4 regions of the Brevibacillus sp. IT-7CA2 genome follow, and region 2 is predicted to be linked to each of the others. Evidence: riboswitches for the same ligand, from Rfam matches in the RefSeq annotation. Region 2 holds a riboswitch; each other region holds the start of a gene.
The links. Region 2 has a riboswitch for S-adenosylmethionine ahead of metK (methionine adenosyltransferase). Riboswitches for the same ligand answer to the same signal wherever they lie in the genome.
Positions count from the first base shown of each region.

Region 1: another riboswitch for S-adenosylmethionine. It lies ahead of ACM6JA_RS23925 (pyridoxal phosphate-dependent aminotransferase); the one in region 2 lies ahead of metK (methionine adenosyltransferase).
Region 3: another riboswitch for S-adenosylmethionine. It lies ahead of ACM6JA_RS09830 (aminotransferase class I/II-fold pyridoxal phosphate-dependent enzyme); the one in region 2 lies ahead of metK (methionine adenosyltransferase).
Region 4: another riboswitch for S-adenosylmethionine. It lies ahead of ACM6JA_RS05400 (methionine ABC transporter ATP-binding protein); the one in region 2 lies ahead of metK (methionine adenosyltransferase).

Region 1 is NZ_CATKQT010000051.1:69,737-74,166, reverse strand. Features, by position in the region: gene moaC (cyclic pyranopterin monophosphate synthase MoaC) at 104-586, shown strand; gene ACM6JA_RS23930 (MFS transporter) at 590-1,846, shown strand; SAM riboswitch class I at 1,908-2,022, shown strand; gene ACM6JA_RS23925 (pyridoxal phosphate-dependent aminotransferase) at 2,106-3,287, shown strand; gene ACM6JA_RS23920 (hypothetical protein) at 3,439-3,909, shown strand; gene ACM6JA_RS23915 (PLP-dependent aminotransferase family protein) at 4,105-4,430, shown strand, end outside.
Region 2 is NZ_CATKQT010000054.1:89,259-93,688, forward strand. Features, by position in the region: gene metK (methionine adenosyltransferase) at 36-1,241, opposite strand; SAM riboswitch class I at 1,375-1,476, opposite strand; gene ACM6JA_RS29310 (S8 family peptidase) at 1,538-4,114, opposite strand; gene ACM6JA_RS29315 (SLAP domain-containing protein) at 4,297-4,430, opposite strand, start outside.
Region 3 is NZ_CATKQT010000011.1:685,069-689,498, reverse strand. Features, by position in the region: gene ACM6JA_RS09845 (hypothetical protein) at 1-357, shown strand, start outside; gene ACM6JA_RS09840 (DUF5665 domain-containing protein) at 367-708, opposite strand; gene ACM6JA_RS09835 (pyridoxamine 5'-phosphate oxidase family protein) at 847-1,305, shown strand; SAM riboswitch class I at 1,380-1,499, shown strand; gene ACM6JA_RS09830 (aminotransferase class I/II-fold pyridoxal phosphate-dependent enzyme) at 1,594-2,757, shown strand; gene ACM6JA_RS09825 (trans-sulfuration enzyme family protein) at 2,754-3,941, shown strand; gene ACM6JA_RS09820 (YhcN/YlaJ family sporulation lipoprotein) at 3,965-4,430, opposite strand, start outside.
Region 4 is NZ_CATKQT010000008.1:58,430-62,859, reverse strand. Features, by position in the region: gene ACM6JA_RS05410 (GerAB/ArcD/ProY family transporter) at 1-468, shown strand, start outside; gene ACM6JA_RS05405 (Ger(x)C family spore germination protein) at 468-1,628, shown strand; SAM riboswitch class I at 1,735-1,851, shown strand; gene ACM6JA_RS05400 (methionine ABC transporter ATP-binding protein) at 1,953-2,966, shown strand; gene ACM6JA_RS05395 (methionine ABC transporter permease) at 2,967-3,632, shown strand; gene ACM6JA_RS05390 (MetQ/NlpA family ABC transporter substrate-binding protein) at 3,692-4,430, shown strand, end outside.

The DNA.
Region 1 (4,430 bases), on a different contig from region 2:
GAGTGGATGAGCAAGATAACGAAACAATGTCATCTACATTCCCATTGCTTTTATCCAGCGGCGGGAGTAAGGTAGGAGGAGATAGAGGAGGAACGATACTAGTATGACTGATCAATTAACACATTTTAATGAACAAAATCGAGCTCGGATGGTGGACGTGTCTGAGAAGGACGTCACAAAACGGGTGGCTGTAGCCGAGAGCCAAATCAGCATGAAACCCGAAACACTCGCCCGAATCCGCGAAGGTCGAATCGAAAAGGGCGATGTACTCGCAGTTGCACAGGTAGCAGGTGTCATGGCTGCCAAAAAGACGTGGGAAATCATCCCGATGTGTCATCCGCTGCCATTGACTGGCATCGACATACAATTTGCTTTTGTAGATGAAACGACGCTTGCGATTACAGGAACCGTGAAGACGACAGGGAAAACAGGCGTCGAGATGGAGGCGTTGACCGCTGTCAGCGTAGCGGCTTTGACGGTGTATGACATGTGCAAAGCCATGGATAAAGAAATGATAATCGGTCCAACTAGTCTGCAATCCAAAACAGGCGGAAAAAGCGGCGATTTCCATCGGGGAGAGAAGTAAGCCATGAGGCAAAAGTGGGAATCCTATCCGAGCAGCATTCGTTTATTGGCGATTGCTGCCGTCATTTTTTCTACAGGAATGGCGTGTATTTGGCCGCTAGTCACGATCTATATTCACAACCATCTCGGAAAGCCGCTGACTGTAGCCGGCTTCTTGTTGCTTTTAAATCAAGGCGCATTCTTGATCGGGAGTATTGTCGGCGGGATGATGTTTGACCGCTGGGGAAAAATGCGCACCATCATTGTCGGATCCATCGGTGTTATTCTGATATCGATCGGCTTAGGTGTTACGCAAGATTTTACGATTTATGTTGTCTTGCTTCTGCTGAATGGACTGTTTTACGGAACACTTTCTCCTGTGATGAATGCACTGGCAGTAGTGTTATGGCCGGACGGAGGACGGAAAGGAATCAATCTGATATATGTCTCTCTCAATGTGGGGGTAGCTGCCGGTTCTGCGCTGGGCGGCTTCCTGGCAAGTGTTTCGTTTGCCTGGACGTTTTTCGGTAATGCGATTTCGCAAGTGATTGTGCTCGCCATGTTCATGCTCATTTTGCCGCGTCAGTTAAAAATGCTAGAACAACAACGTGAAAACTCGACGACTGGACAAAGTATGTCTGAGCAAGCAACTGGTGATGCGCTGCAACTACCACGTCAAGAGCCAAAGGTTGTTTGGGGAGCATTGCTGCTATTATGCGGGGGGCTATTAATTAGCTGGATTGTCTATGTACAATGGACGACGGTGCTGTCGACCTACATGCAATCCCTGGGCATTTCACTCCGTCAATACAGTCTGTTGTGGACGCTGAACGGAGGTTTGATCCTGTTTGGTCAACCATTGATTGCGTGGGTCATTCGACGCTTTGCCCGTACGCTAAAAGCACAAATGCTCTTGGGCGCTTATATTTTTGCCTTGTCGATGCTGATTCTGTCGCAATCAACGGTTTATGCAGGCTTTGTGGCAGGCATGTTCGTCATGACGCTAGGAGAAATGCTCGTGTGGCCAGCGGTACCGGCAGTAGCTGCACAGTTTACGCCAGAGGGACGAGAAGGCTTCATTCAAGGTCTGATTGCAGGAACTGGATCAGCAGGGCGGATGCTCGGACCACTGCTCGGCGCCATCATTTTCCAATCGATTCATGCGCAGGGACTATTGTTCGTGATGGCAGGCTTGTGTCTGTTGTCTGTCGCATTCTTTGCCTTCCACACCTCTTTTCAGGAAAGAAGGCATCAAGTGCCGGTACAGAATCAAGCATCTTGACACGATTTGCGTGCTCAAGTTAGTATGATATAGACGAAAAAACAGTATATTCCGTGTGTTTGACTTATTCAGAGAGGTGGAGGGACTGGCCCTATGAAGCCCGGCAGCGGATCTGTTCCATGTGATGGACAGATGCTGTGCCAATTCCAGCAGGATTTTTTCCTGACAGATAAGGACGTGACCAAGCTGATCTCCCCCTTTTTCTGTATGGAAAAAGGGGGTTTTATTGTATTGGGCCCAAGAAAGGAATGGAAGAAAGATGCGTATTCAACCCTCCGACATGATTGATCGACTCCCTACCCAGTTTTTTGCGACCCTGGTGGCAAAAGTAAACAAGGTCATTGCGCAAGGCCATGACGTCATTAACCTGGGGCAGGGCAATCCCGATCTGCCGACACCGCCGCACATTATTGAAGAATTACAGGCGCAAGCAGCACAACCACTCCATCACAAATATCCGCCTTTTCAGGGACGCGTGGAACTGAAGCAGGCAGTGGCTCATTGGTATAAGCAAGAATTTGATGTAGACCTCGATCCGGAGGAAGAAGTAGCGATATTGTTCGGCAGCAAAACCGGACTCGTAGAGATTTGCCAAGTACTCATGAACGCAGGCGATGTTGCACTGGTTCCAGACCCAGGCTATCCGGATTATTGGTCGGGGGTTGCAGTCGTAGGCGGACGGATGGTCATGATGCCGTTGAAGGCGGAAAATGATTTCTTGCCAGACTACAGCCAGCTCTCCCAAGCTGATTTGGATCGAGCGAAACTGATGTTTCTCAACTATCCGAACAATCCGACAGCAGTCAACGCACCACTCGAGTTTTATAAGGAAACGATTCGTTTTGCCCGAAAACATGAAATCGTCGTCTGCCATGACTTCGCCTACGGGGCGATCAGCTATGACGGGAAAAAGCCGGTCAGCTTCATGCAGGTTCCGGGAGCAAAAGAAGTGGGCGTAGAATTTTATACCTTGTCCAAAACATACAACATGGCAGGCTGGCGTGTTGGTGCCATGGTAGGAAATCGCGAGCTGGTTCGTCTGATCAATCTCATTCAGGACCATTACTTCGTCAGTCTGTTCGGAGCGGTACAGATGGCGGCAGCCAAAGCGATGACGGAGTCGCAGCAGTGCGTTCGCGATCTCGTCGCTGTTTACGAAAGCCGCCGCAATGCCTTGTACTCCAATCTGCATCGGATTGGCTGGCAGGCACCACCATCTCAAGGTTCGTTTTTTGCTTGGCTTCCTGTTCCAAGTGGCTTCACTTCCGTGGAGTTCTCTGACCTGCTTTTGGAAAAAGCCCATGTCGTCGTAGCGCCGGGAAATGGCTTTGGCCCGACAGGTGAGGGTTATGTGCGAGCGGCTTTGTTATCCAATGAAGATCGTCTCGCAGAAGCGGTCCAACGGATTGAGCGGTTGGGGTTGTTTACGAAAACAAAATAAAAGCGAGGCAATTTGGCCACACTACCATACAAATGGAGTGTGGCTATTTTCTTCTAGAATAAAAATCATTCTCATTATTGACAGATAATGATTTTCATTATACGATGGCATTGTTAATGATAATTAGTCTCAGCAAGAGCGGGAGGGTACCATGCGCTATCAGATTAACGGTTACACGGATATGTATACGGTGATCGCCAACGAGCGAAAAATCGGCGGAGCCATTGAAGCAGGCCAGATTCGCTTGCGGACGGGAGAAATTTACGCCAATGCTGTTCTCACTCGTTTGGAAATGTCAGGTGCGCATTTTTGCTCGATCGGATTTGTTACAGAAGAAGGCAAAAGACTGATTGTCCATGTGAATGATATCAGCATGATCGCTGATGCACGTCACGTCAACGTTTGTGAGCTAACGAACGAATGCATGAGAGTGGAGAAATCCGCTGAGAGATTGAAGCGGTTGAAGCGTCTCTGTGAACTAAATGAAGGAAGCTGTACGCCGACCTTCCAAGAAGAGGCATTGCTGTTGGCAAGCGATATTGGCATGGAAGAAGCGTCCACGCATGTAGACCTCTCTTTTCTTCCACACACAGAGAAACCACGTGTGTTCCGCATCGCCTAGGAAGATATAGCCCATACATATGGACCCCTTTTCGTTTGATACGAAGAGGGGTTTTTTGCATGCAGTGTGCGAAGACTAACGATTGAACAACCGCTCGACATAGTCAAAACCTATCCGCTCATAGCTACCAAGGATTGGACTTACGAGAGGGAGAGTGATAAAACAAGGATAAGCAAAATCAAGGGGGAACGGAACATGGAGTACTCATTTTCAAAATCTGTTGAAGCACTATCCTCCTCGGCTGTCCGGGAAATCTTGAAGCTGACCCAAGGCAATCAAGTGCTCTCGCTCGCAGGTGGACTGCCAGCAGAGGATTCTTTTCCAATCGCAGAGATGCGCGAAGCGTTCAACCGCGCATTCGAACAAGGAGCAAAAGCTCTTCAGTACGGATTGACTGATGGATACTTGCCGCTTCGTGAGTGGATTGCATCCCGCATGAAGCAAAAGCATATGAACGTCGGTGTAGATAATATGATCATCACTACGGGCTCTCAGCAAGCAGTAGACTTGTTGTGCCGTGT
Region 2 (4,430 bases):
GCAATACCAGGCTCTTTTTATGTCATTCAGCAATATTACAGTTGAGCAGCCTCTTGCTTCAGAACTTCTGCTTTGTCTGTTTGCTCCCAAGGAACATTCAGGTCATTACGTCCAAAGTGGCCATATGCAGCTGTTTGTTTGTAGATAGGACGACGCAGGTCGAGCTGCTTGATGATACCAGCAGGACGCAGGTCGAAGTGTTTGCGAACCAATTTCACCAGAGCTTCTTCGGAAATGGTACCTGTACCGAAAGTATCTACTGCGATGGAAACTGGTTGTGCTACACCAATTGCGTAAGCAACTTGTACTTCGCATTTGTCTGCGAGGCCAGCAGCCACGATGTTTTTCGCTACATAACGAGCTGCGTAAGCACCGGAACGGTCAACTTTTGTCGGATCTTTACCGGAGAACGCACCGCCGCCATGACGAGCATAACCGCCGTAAGTATCTACGATGATTTTGCGGCCAGTCAAGCCAGCATCCCCTTGTGGTCCGCCAATTACGAAACGGCCAGTTGGGTTGATGAAGTATTTGGTATCAGCGTCCAACAGTTCAGCTGGAACAACTGGTTTGATTACTTGTTCAACCAGATCTTGCTTGATTTGCTCCAAAGTTGTTTCAGGAGCATGTTGGGTAGAAATAACGATTGTATCGATACGAACTGGTTTGTCGCCATCGTACTCAACGGTTACTTGTGTTTTTCCGTCAGGACGGAGGTAAGCAAGTGTTCCGTTTTTACGTACTTCAGTCAGACGACGAGCCAATTGGTGGGACATGCTGATCGGAAGTGGCATCAGCTCAGGTGTTTCATTGCAAGCAAAACCAAACATCAAACCTTGGTCACCAGCACCAATTGCTTCGATCTCAGCGTCAGTCATTTTGCCTTCGCGTGCTTCCAATGCTTGGTCTACACCAAGTGCAATGTCAGCGGACTGCTCGCCAATTGCAGTAATAACACCGCAAGTGTCAGCGTCAAAACCAAATTTCGCACGGTCATAACCGATTTCACGAATGGTTTCACGAACGAGCTTTTGGATATCCACATAAGTGTTTGTAGTGATCTCACCTGCTACGAGAACCAAACCAGTAGTTACGGAAGTTTCGCAAGCTACGCGAGCGTTTGGATCTTTGGACAGGATCGCATCCAAGATGGAGTCGGAAATTTGGTCACAAATTTTATCCGGATGTCCTTCAGTTACAGATTCGGATGTAAACAGACGACGACCTTTTTGCAAAGCCATGAGAAAATACCTCCTTTGACCTCATACAAATAGTGTGGTAGCCGAGTCAGGATTTTATCTACGTAAACGCAAATAAAAAACCTTTTCCATCTTTTAGGAGGAAAAGGTTTGAGCGTTTTTTGCTTCCTTCATCCTCTTATCGGCCAGAACAGATGTCCGTTCTGCTGGTTAGCACCGCTCTAGATCGGTTGCCGGGCTTCATAGGGCCAGTCCCTCCGCCTGCTCTGGATAAGAGTATCCATTACGGATAATAGAATAATTGTTTTTTTCAGAGATGTCAATAGGAAAAATTTTACTTATAGTTGATAGGCTTTGGAAAGTACCACAACTACCTCGGCGCGAGTTGCCCTTCCATTCGGTTTAAAGGAAGAACCGTACCCATTGACCCAATTTCTAGATGTTAAAGCCTCAATAGCAGGAGAAGCCCAATGACTCGTTGGCACATCCTGATAATTCGAGGTACCACGGTTATACATCAAAACATCACGTGCCCGCGCGATCATTACTGCCATCTCTGCACGCGATATCGGCTGATCCGGCTTCATTTCATTCCTCGGGTACCCTTTCAAAATTCCCAATTGATAGGCTACACCTAGGTTGTGGTACGCCCAGTGCCGCTTTGGCATATCCCGGAAGGTCGTTTTTCCTGTGTAGGTAGTTGCTACCTTGGAACCGGTCGCACGCATCGATTTAAGCAGCATCGTGGCAAATTCTGCACGGGTCACTGCCTGATTCGGCTTGAACGACGCATCATTAAACCCATTTACAATATCGCGAGAGCTAAGTCTGACGATCTCTGAGCGCGCCCAGTGGTCCGAAATATCGCGATAGCCCCCTATCAATTTCTGCTGCGTCACCGTGAGTCGGTACGATTCATATTTGAACGCAGTACCGCTATTAAGGCGTACATAATATTTTCCTGGTTGCAAACGCAAACCGATAACATCGTTTCCTCGGTTAGACAGCTCCGCTACCTCATTCGTCGAAGCGATCGCATAGTTCATGTTTCGATCGCTATAGAGCGCGAAACGAAAGCCGCTATCGACAGGAATGTACGGCGCTCGGAACGTCACATACGATTCACTATTCACAGTAAATTGGAACCAGTCGGAATCAGTAGCTGTCGGTATTGTGCCTGACATCACTGTCCCACCGCTTAACGGAGACGCTTTTTGATAGGTGTCATTCGGCTCATTAAAATCTTTTTTTACTGGCGTGTACCCCAAATCCAGCTGGTATTCGCCATTGACTGCATTCCGCGAATACTCGCTCACACGGATGTAATATTTACCCGGAGACACCTCTTTACTGACCCGCTCTGTCGGATTGCCCTTTGTCCCATTATCGTATAGAGGATCCCAAACTACTGCTTTTTGACCAGGCTCTTGTTTACCAAGACCCAGCAACAGATCCACTCGCTTGTTGTCAGGGCTAACAGTGACATCAAAATGCCCGTACTCACGAACATAATAAGAGAACCAATCCTGATCGCCTTCATCATGAAAATTGCCTGTCACACTGATTTGGTTCCCTACAAGTGGTCTGGCCGTTTCTTGTGTATCGTTCGGTTCATTTCGGTCAGGGTTGATTGAAAATTTACTCGTCAACACGTATGTAAAAGCGTTGTTGACGCCTCCATTGCGCATTAAGCGGATGTTCATTCTTCCCGCCTTGACCGGGACCGTTATCATATCTCGATTCCCGAAGTAATGTGTAATCGGTTGACGATTCTCAGGGTAAAAGGTAGCAGCCATCGCCGAAGAAATACCCGATGTGACTGTAGCCGTAAAGCTGACCTTTCCATCGTAAGGGATGTCCATCTTCAGCCAATCTACGGTATCTTTTGGACCCAAATTGCCGCGTATTTGTGACTCAATCGGAAACGCCTTCGCTTTGGAAGAAGAATCATTCGGCTCTAAAAAGTCGTAAGAAAGTGCCGTTTTTACTGCTTTGTTGACATCTAACAAGCCGTATCCAGTCTTCCGATCCCATCCTTTCTCTCCCAAGTCAGTAGCCGTTTGATAAAGCAATTGCCTCACATCAAATGGACTGAGATTAGGGTGCCGAGCGAGAATGAGCGCAGCTGCACCAGCTACTTGCGGTGCCGCTGCTGAAGTACCACTAAACGAGCCGTATTTTCCCCCAAGCTTCGTTGTGTATACATTCAACCCAGGAGCTACCATATTCAGCTCAGGCCCCGTATTTGCCTGATTCAAGACTTCATTGTTACTCCTCACAGCCCCTACCGCCACGACTGTTGGATACGCAGCTGGATACGCCACACGGCTACTTTCATTACCACTTGCTGCAACCAAAACGGCTCCGCTTTTCTCCGCTCGTTGTATAGCAGCTGCCAACGACTTGGAGTAAGCCATACTGCTAACGGACATCACAATGACTTTGGCACCACGATCCAAAGCTACATTGATGCCTTTCGGAATCAGTTCTACTTCCGATTCCGCCTTGCTATTCAAGATTTTAATCGGTAAAATCTTGGCATTCCAAAGAACACCTGAGACACCAATATTATTATTTCCACTAGCAGCTAGAACACCGGCTACTTCTGTGCCGTGCCCGTTGTCGTCCTGTGCTGACTTCCCAGGATTAACGAGATTCACACCTGACAAAAGGTTGCCCTTTAAATCAGGGTGTTTATAATCTGCTCCAGTATCCAATACAGCAATAATAATCTGCTCATTGCTATTTACCGTTGGCCAAGCTTTATCTGCTTTAATTTGACTTAGATGCAGCTGGTTGGTCAAATAGTAGTCATTGGATGCCGGAGGTGCTGCTGCGAAGACTGATTGGCTGTTTGCCATAATGAGCGTGACCATTAATGTAACAGTCACTGACATGTTCACTGATCTTTTCATGTAAAACAGTCCTTCCTTCTCTCCCCTGCAAAAGTAGCAGTCCTAAAAGGAAATCAGGTATTTGTAATCTGGTCTTTAGCATAGCGGATGAAAAGGGGGACACGCAACCCTCATTCTCCAATATTTGGAACGCTTTCATAGAAGAAAACCCTTTTTACCATCGGCAAAAAGGGTTTTTCTCCTTACTGTAACAAACCTTTATTGTCTTCTACTTCAGGTGCTACCTGAGCTTTTTCTTTTTTTCGTTGTTGCGCTTTCGGAATAAAGGCAGTCAGTTCAGCAATATTTACCGCTTCTTTTTTAAAGGAAGAGGAAG
Region 3 (4,430 bases), on a different contig from region 2:
AAAGAGATTGAACCGAATGACAAAGGTGAATTTTCTTTGACGTTGTCTTACAAGGATCGTTCCTTTAGCGCCAAATCGATTCAATTCGCATTGTATGAAGACGATAAGCTGGTTAAGAAAGCTGACGTTGCATTAAGCACAAAAGTCATTGTCGAGCCTGTGAAGCCAACAGACGACGATGAAGGCGATGATGATGACAAAAAGAAAAAAGAAAAAGGGAAGCAGAAAGATAAGCAGAAAGATAAGCATCCCAACGGCAACGCGTATGGCTATTGGAAAAAGCACGGTAAAGAATGGAATGACGACCACGATGATGATCATGACGACGATGACGATCGTGACGACGACAGAGACTAGTCTCTATCGTTAAGGCCGCTGCTTGTAAGTCTCGACGTACTCCACCAATTGTCTGATGTAATCCCCCAGAATGGGGATCGAAAGAAATTGCGTCAAGAGGGAGCCGAGGAAAGCCAAAACGATAGCAGTACCAATCGTCAATCCCAGACCCCGGGCAAGACCTGCGAGGAAATTGATCCAGAGCAGCTTGCGCGGGGCTGTGTAATTTTGGATCACATCTGCTAGTCGAATATCTTCCAGGAACATCGCAATTTTATGCATCCGCTCATTTACCTTCCGAACTTCCTGAAGCTCTTCAAGTACTTGGTCAATTTGCTGGATAAGGCGGTCTGTAGGCGACAAGCTGTCCATCCCCTTCCATCATTCGATATCGTTACCTACCAGTCTAGGGAAAAAGACCACCAGAATCAAGGTGGAGAGGAAACGTTTGCCTATCAGCTATGTGAAGGGTAAAATGAACGTACAAAACGTTTGTTAGGAGGCTTTAAAATGGCTGAAACTGTTTCCCAATCTCTTTCCGAAGATTTATTCAAGCTCTTGCAAAAGGAGCGTTTTGTTACCTTGGGCACAGTAGACCATGAGTCAGGGGCACCATCGCTCAGCTCCTTGTCCTGGACGTATGCTGTCAGCGCCGATACGATTCGTTTTGCCGTGGATAATCGCTCACGTATTTTGGCTAATATTGCGAAGGAACCACAAATTGTTCTGCATTTGATCGGTGCCGGCTCGTCTTTCGCCATTAATGGTCGTGCTGTCGTCAAAACAGACCGACTGGAAGGTGTTCCGCTCAAGCTGGCCATGGCAGAAATCAAGATTGAGGCTGTTCGTGATATTATGTTTTACGGTTCCCGTATTTCCGTAGAACCACAATATGAAAAGACGTATGACAAAAACGCGGCAGCGAAGCTGGACAATCAAGTTATGACAGCCTTGAAGGATGCAAATTAACGGGTGGAAATAAATTGTTGACAAGGATCCTGCCGATCCTTTAGTATTAGGGTCAATCAAATTGAATAGCAATCTTCTTATCCAGAGCGGCGGAGGGACTGGCCCGATGATGCCCGGCAACCAATCACCTGTATTTTAACAGGGAGATAATGGTGCTAATTCCTGCAGAGTTATCAAACTCTGAAAGATGAGAAGGATTTGCTTACGGTGACGTAAACAAAGCCTTCTTTCAGAGGAAAGGGGGCTTTTTTGATGCCCTCGTACACTATTGGAGGGAGAGAAATAGACATGAAGTTAGAAACGAAATTGATTCAGGCGGGCGTAGGCAGAGACGAAAAAACAGGGGCGGTGAGCTTTCCTGTTTACTATGCAACGGCTTATCGCCATCCTGCCTTGGGCCAGAGCACTGGATATGATTATACACGCACAGCTAATCCTACTCGCACCATTTTGGAGGAGACCATCGCTGAAGCAGAATCAGGAGATACAGGATTTGCTTGCGCCTCCGGAATGGCTGCTGTTCATACCGTCATGGGTTTGTTTTCCCAAGGGGATCATCTGATCGTTTCACTCGATCTGTACGGGGGAACCTATCGATTGTTCGAGCAAGTGCTCTCTCGTTACGGTCTGACGTTTTCGTACGTGGATTTACGTGACATTCGTGCACTCAAAGATGCGATTCGCCCGGATACAAAGGCCATCTTTGTTGAGACACCAACCAATCCGCTCATGCAGATTACCGATATTCGAGCAGTAACACAATTGGCGAAACAGCACGGGCTCCTGACGATTGTAGACAACACATTCTTAACCCCGTATTGTCAACGCCCATTAGAGCTTGGTGCAGATATCGTCTTACATAGTGCAACCAAGTATTTGGCAGGACATAACGATGTGCTGGCTGGACTCATCGTAACAAAAGGGGAAGAGTTGTCGGAAAAAATCCGGTTTTTGCACAATTCGATCGGTGCTGTACTTGGGCCGCAAGATTGTTGGCTTCTCGTTCGCGGGATGAAAACATTGGCATTGCGGATGGAGCGCCATCAATCCAATGCCTTGATTGTAGCGGAAAAGCTGCGTGAGCATCCGGCAGTAGCGGAGGTATTTTATCCAGGTCTGCCAGAGCATCCGGGACATGAGATCCAGGTGAATCAAGCGACTGGGCATAGTGGGATGGTATCGTTCCGCGTATGCGATGCAGAGCAGGTGGGATTGTTCCTGCAAAATCTGCAAATGGTGTCCTTTGCAGAAAGTCTGGGTGGTGTCGAGTCATTGTGTACGTATCCGGCGACGCAGACTCACGCCGATATCCCGCAAGAAGTCAGAGAGCATGTCGGTGTTTGTGATCGATTGTTGCGACTGTCGGTTGGCATCGAGCATCCAGATGATGTCGTAGCCGATTTGTTTCAGGCATTGAATGCTAGTTTGGTCGTAGGGGGGAGTGTACGATGAATTTTGCAACCAAGATCCTCCACGGTTCGACTTGCATTGACCCGTTCACAGGTGCGTCGTCGGTTCCGATTTATCAGGCTTCCACATTTCATCAGGCTGATATCGATCAGCCAGGTACATTCGATTATGCAAGATCAGGCAATCCGACCAGGCAGGCTTTGGAGGACGCCATTGCGTCTCTGGAGGGAGGCGCACGCGGTTTCGCGTTCTCATCTGGCATGGCTGCCATTTCCAGCGTGTTCATGTTGTTTTCAGCTGGAGACCATGTTGTAGTGGCGGAAGATGTATACGGTGGCACGTTTCGGTTTTTGACCAAGGTATTGTCGAGAATGGGCATCTCCGTTACGTTCGTGGATGCAACAGATACAGAAGCCGTTCGTGCGGCCATTACACCGGCAACGAAAGGGGTTTACCTGGAGACCCCCTCCAATCCCACCTTAAAGGTGACAGATATTGCAGCGGTTTCTCGTATAGCGAAGGAGCACGGCTTGCTCGTCATTGTCGATAATACGTTCCTTACCCCGTATTACCAGCGGCCATTGGAGCTTGGCGCAGATGTGGTCATTCATAGTGCAACGAAGTTTATCGGAGGGCATAGCGACGTCGTTGCAGGTCTGGCTGTGACCAGAGAGGCTGCGTTAGGGGAACAGCTCTACTTTATCCAGAATGGCATGGGAGCGATTTTGGGTGTGCAGGACTGCTGGCTCGTGATGCGTGGGCTCAAAACATTGAAAGCCCGACTGGATGTCAGCACGAAAACAGCCGCGAGCTTGGCTGACTGGTTGTCTTCGCATCCACAAGTAAGCCGAGTTTACTATACGGGGCTGGCGGATCACCCCGGTCACCTGATTCAAACACAACAAGCGACTGGTCATGGGGCTGTTCTTTCTTTTGATGTTGGGAGCCACGAGCGAGCAAAAGCGTTGTTTGATCGCGTAAAATTGCCGATTGTGGCTGTCAGCCTCGGGGCAGTGGAAACGATTCTCTCGTACCCAGCTACGATGTCACATGCAGCGATGCCTGCTGAGGAAAGAGCTGCAAGGGGAATCACGGATGGTTTGATCCGGTTGTCAGCTGGTTTGGAGGATTTCGATGACTTGGTGGCAGATTTGAAGCAAGCTTTGGATCATTTGCCATCTGAAGCACCCGTCCATAAAGAAAAAGAGGTATTCTCCCGGGCTTAAATCCGGGGGATACCTCTTTTCTTTTAAGGTGTTCCTGTACGATTTGCGTTGATCTTGTTTTGTCCTTGCGGCTCTTTGTGCATGCGTTTTTCTTTTACTTGAGAAGGGGTTTGTTCGCGAGGCTGCACACTGCGCGGTAGTTGCGGTATGATCCGACCAACGATATCCGCTAACTCTTCCGTAATTCCGGCAACAGGACGACCGCGACGAATATCATCTCTCATCTCCCGTAACCGTTGTACGACGGCAGGGTCTGCGGTTACGACAACGTTCGCTCCTTGAGGGTCTTCTTTCAGCGCTTCCGCAACCGTATACTTAATGACGCCGACTTCTGGGCGATCCAGATTCGGGTCCACAGTAATACCGACTACGGCATATTTGCCCAAGACCACAGCAGTCGCGCTGTGTACCCTTTTCACACGGGTTGCCAGTTGGACCAGACGATCAGCGGTGGCTTGAGAAGATTGATTATAAGCAGGCTCAGGAGCT
Region 4 (4,430 bases), on a different contig from region 2:
AAAAGTACCCAGTGGGCGGTGCTGGTGACGTATCTGGCCTATTTGCTTATCATGCTCGTGTCCCTGGTCTTCTTTAGTCAGGGTCAGCTTATGCGGACGATCTGGGCGACACTCAATCTGCACAAGATGGTGTACCTCCCCGTTCTGGAAAGGTTCGAGCTGGTTGTCATTTCTTTGTGGCTCATCGTCATCTTGCCCAATATTATGTTGTATTTGTGGTGCTCTGCACGTGGACTCAAACGCCTCTTCGGATTCAACTTGCGAACATCGTTGAATTGGATTATGCCCCTGATCTATATTACTTCATTGACGGTGTTTACAAGGCTGGAGATGAATATGATCAATGATTGGTATGGGACAACGAGTATGTATGTTGCATTCCTGTACCCCTATTTTTTGTACATCATGGTTCTACTAAAGCAGCGAACGCAACCGACGAAATCGACGAGCAAAGGGGAAAGTGCCTGATGCGACATGATCGAAAATACGCGATGCCCTTGTTGAAGCGGTTTTTGGTGCTGTGGTGTTCGGGCATCTTGATTGTAACAGGCTGCTCGGATCGGCAAATTTTCGATGAGACAGGACTTGCAACGGCTGTCGGCTATGATCTGTTGAAAGATAGCAAAATTCGTGGGACGTCTGTCATGCCTTCCATTAATCCAGAGGCAAGGCATAAGATACAGATCTTATCAGCCACAGGGGAAACCAGCAAAGGAATCCGGGATAAGATGAATTTGCAATCAGATAAAAGAGTATTGGGTGGGCAAATTCGTGTTGCCCTCTACAGTGAATACTTTGCAAAGCAGGGACTTGGCAGCATCATTGACACGTTGTATCGGGACTCGTCCCTTTCTAGCAGGATTTATCTTTGTGTGTTTGCAGGCGAAACATATGATATGCTGACGTATCCTTATTCAGAACAAGGGAATATTGGAATCTACCTGTATCGTTTGATTGAGCAAAATATCCGTGGGGAAAAAATTCCTTCTTCGACCATGCATGAGTTTTTCCGGGCTTACTATGAAAAAGGAATCGACCCGGTCATGCCGTACATAGAAAGAAAGGGAAATGAACTGAAAATCAAAGGCATCGCCTTATTCAAAGGTGATCGTTATGTGTCATGGGTTACACCCAAGGAAGCCTTTCTACTCAAACTTATCAAGGGAAAGTTCCGCATCGGCAGCTATGATACTTCTGTTCCTGCTGCTATTTTTGGGGAGTCACTAAAAAACCACAACAGCAAAAAAGACCAAGTGCAGCTCGTTTTCGATACAATTTCCAGCCATTCGAAAATCAAACTAAGCCAAGTATCCCCACCGATCTTCGATATTCATGTCAAGTTGCATGCTCGAATTTTGGAGTTAACCATCCCGCTAAAGCTAGAAAATGCCAAGTTGATGAAAATTATGGAACATGGCCTGGAGAAAGAGCTTGAAAAAGAATTGCATAAACTGATAAGCAAACTGAAGAGCCTCGATGTTGACCCAATTGGCTTCGGCTCGATCTATCGTTCAGAGAAAAGAGGAATGGCCAACATGACGCAGGCTGAATGGCGAAAGATGTTTCAGGATGCAACGTTTCGCTTCCACGTAAAGTCAAAAATCATCCGCAACGGCGTCATGGATTAAAAAACTTTTCCTTCTATTACTATTGACGTGATATTTCCGAAAAGGATATAATCCGTTTTGTATCATCATGAAATAGAAAAGACGAACATAATATACGTAGATATCTTTCTTATCAAGAGAGGCGGAGGGACAGGCCCTATGAAGCCCGGCAGCCGGTTCATTTTCGGATGAACGTCGCGGTGCCAATTCCTACAAGATTGTTTGGATCTTGTATAGATGAGAAGGGTGGATGCGAACGTATAACATTGCGTTGCAGCCCCTTTTTCGTTTATGAAAAAAGGGGTTTTCTGATTTTATTTAGATTGTGGTCGGGAGGTGGATGCGTTGATCCAACTGCGTCATTTGCATAAAAGCTATCAAGTACAAGGTAAAACCATCCCAGCATTAACGGGGATCGACCTTTCCATAGAGCAAGGAGAAATATACGGGATTATCGGACACTCTGGTGCAGGTAAAAGTACGTTGATCCGGTGCATCAATTTGCTGGAGCGCCCAACTTCAGGGGAAGTTATTGTGGACGGCGTCGATTTGACAAAGCTGGCTGAAGGGAAGCTGCAAGAAAAGCGCCGCTCAATCGGCATGATTTTTCAGCACTTCAACTTGCTGTCTTCTTCGACAGTCGGCGAAAATGTCGCTTTTCCGCTCAAGCTGGCCAAGCGTCCGAAGGCAGAGATTGATAAGAAAGTAAACGAGCTGCTGAAGCTGGTTGGCTTGGAGGCACATAAGGACAAATATCCGTCCCAGCTGTCTGGCGGACAGAAGCAGCGTGTCGGAATCGCCCGGGCGCTCGCGAATGATCCAAAAGTGCTGCTCTGTGACGAAGCTACATCGGCTCTCGATCCGCAGACGACGAACTCCATTCTGGCACTGCTTTTGGATATCAACCGCAAGCTGGGCTTGACCATTGTGCTGATTACCCACGAGATGCACGTCATTCGCTCCATTTGTGATCGTGTCGGCGTGATTGATGGAGGAAAGATCGTCGAGTCGGGTAACGTACTGGACGTATTCCTTCGTCCGAAGCATCCAACGACACAAGAATTCGTGGAACAAGTAGCGGATTCTACAGAACTGCGCGAAGCAGTTGAGCACGAAAAGGCTTCGGGGATCCGCACCATTGCTCGTGTCACCTTCCTCGGAGAAAAAACGTACCAGCCGATCCTGTTCCAAACGATGCAAGAGACCGGCACGGTGTTCAGCATTTTGCAGGGAACGATCTCCCGCATGAAGGATACGCCGTATGGTCAGTTGGTGATCGAGCTGGAAGGCGATGTTGCACAGAATCAAAAGACCATTGAGACGCTGCGCCAACGTGGCTTGGAAGTAGAGGTGATATAAATGGACTGGACATTCGAGAATGTGGATTGGGCTGAAATCGGCGTAGGTACGATGGACACGCTCACGATGCTCGGCTTTTCCACCCTGTTTACCGTCCTGATTGGTTTGCCGTTGGGAATCATTCTGTTTTTGACTTCACGCGGACAGCTTCTGCAAAACCGCACTTTTTATACGATCGCATCATTCGTTGTCAACGTATTGCGTTCGGTACCGTTTATCATTTTGATGATCTTGCTGATTCCTGTGACGAAAATGATCGTAGGAACTTCACTCGGCGTACTTGGTGCCATTCCGCCGCTCGTATTTGGTGCCGCTCCGTTTTTCGCGCGTTTGGTGGAAACATCTCTGCGTGAGATTGATAAAGGCGTGATTGAGGCTGCACAATCTATGGGGGCTTCCAATTGGCAGATCGTCTGGAATGTCCTTTTGCCAGAGTCTAGATCTGGACTGATTGCGGGTATTACGATCACGACGGTTACGCTGGTCTCCTATACAGCGATGTCTGGGGTAATTGGCGGTGGTGGTTTGGGTGACTTGGCGATTCGATACGGATACCAACGTTTCCAAACCGATGTCATGATTGTGACTGTTGTTATTTTGCTGGTGATGGTACAGATCTTACAATCGCTGGGGGACCGTCTGGTTCTTAAGTTCAGCCGTAAGTAGGATTTTTCCATATAAGTTATCAAAGAATAAGACAAATACAAGCAAGGGGGAAATCATTCATGAAAAAGCTAGTCGTATCTGTACTTTCTACTGTATTGGCATTTTCTTTGGCAGCTTGCGGAGGCAAAACCGAAACAGCACCTGCTCCAGCTGAAGGCGGCGCACAAGGCGGACAACAGGAAGTAACATTGAAGGTAGGCGCTTCTCCCGTTCCACACGCAGCAATCTTGAAATTCGTTCAACCAAAACTGAAAGAACAAGGCGTGAACCTGGAAATTAAAGAGTTCACCGATTATGTACAACCTAACGTTCAAGTGAACGAGAAACAACTCGACGCAAACTTCTTCCAGCACAAGCCTTACCTGGAAGACTTCAATAAAGGACAAAACATGAACCTGGAGCCAGTAGTGGCTGTTCATATCGAGCCATTCGGCGCTTACAGCAAAAAAGTAAAATCTGTAGATGAATTAGCTGATGGCGCAACAGTCGCACTGCCAAACGATCCAACAAACAGCGGTCGTGCACTAGCACTCTTGGAGAAAAATGGCGTGATCAAGCTGAAAGAAGGCGCTGGCATCAGCGGTACAGTGAAAGACGTTGTTGAGAACAAGAAAAACCTGAAATTCAAAGAAGTAGAAGCAGCAATGCTGCCACGCGTTCTGGAAGAAGTAGATTTGGCATTGATCAACACCAACTATGCGCTGGAAGCAAAGCTTGTTCCAACCAAAGACGCCCTGTTTATTGAAGATAAAGATACTCCATACGCAAACTTCTTGGTAGCTCGTCCTGACAACAAGG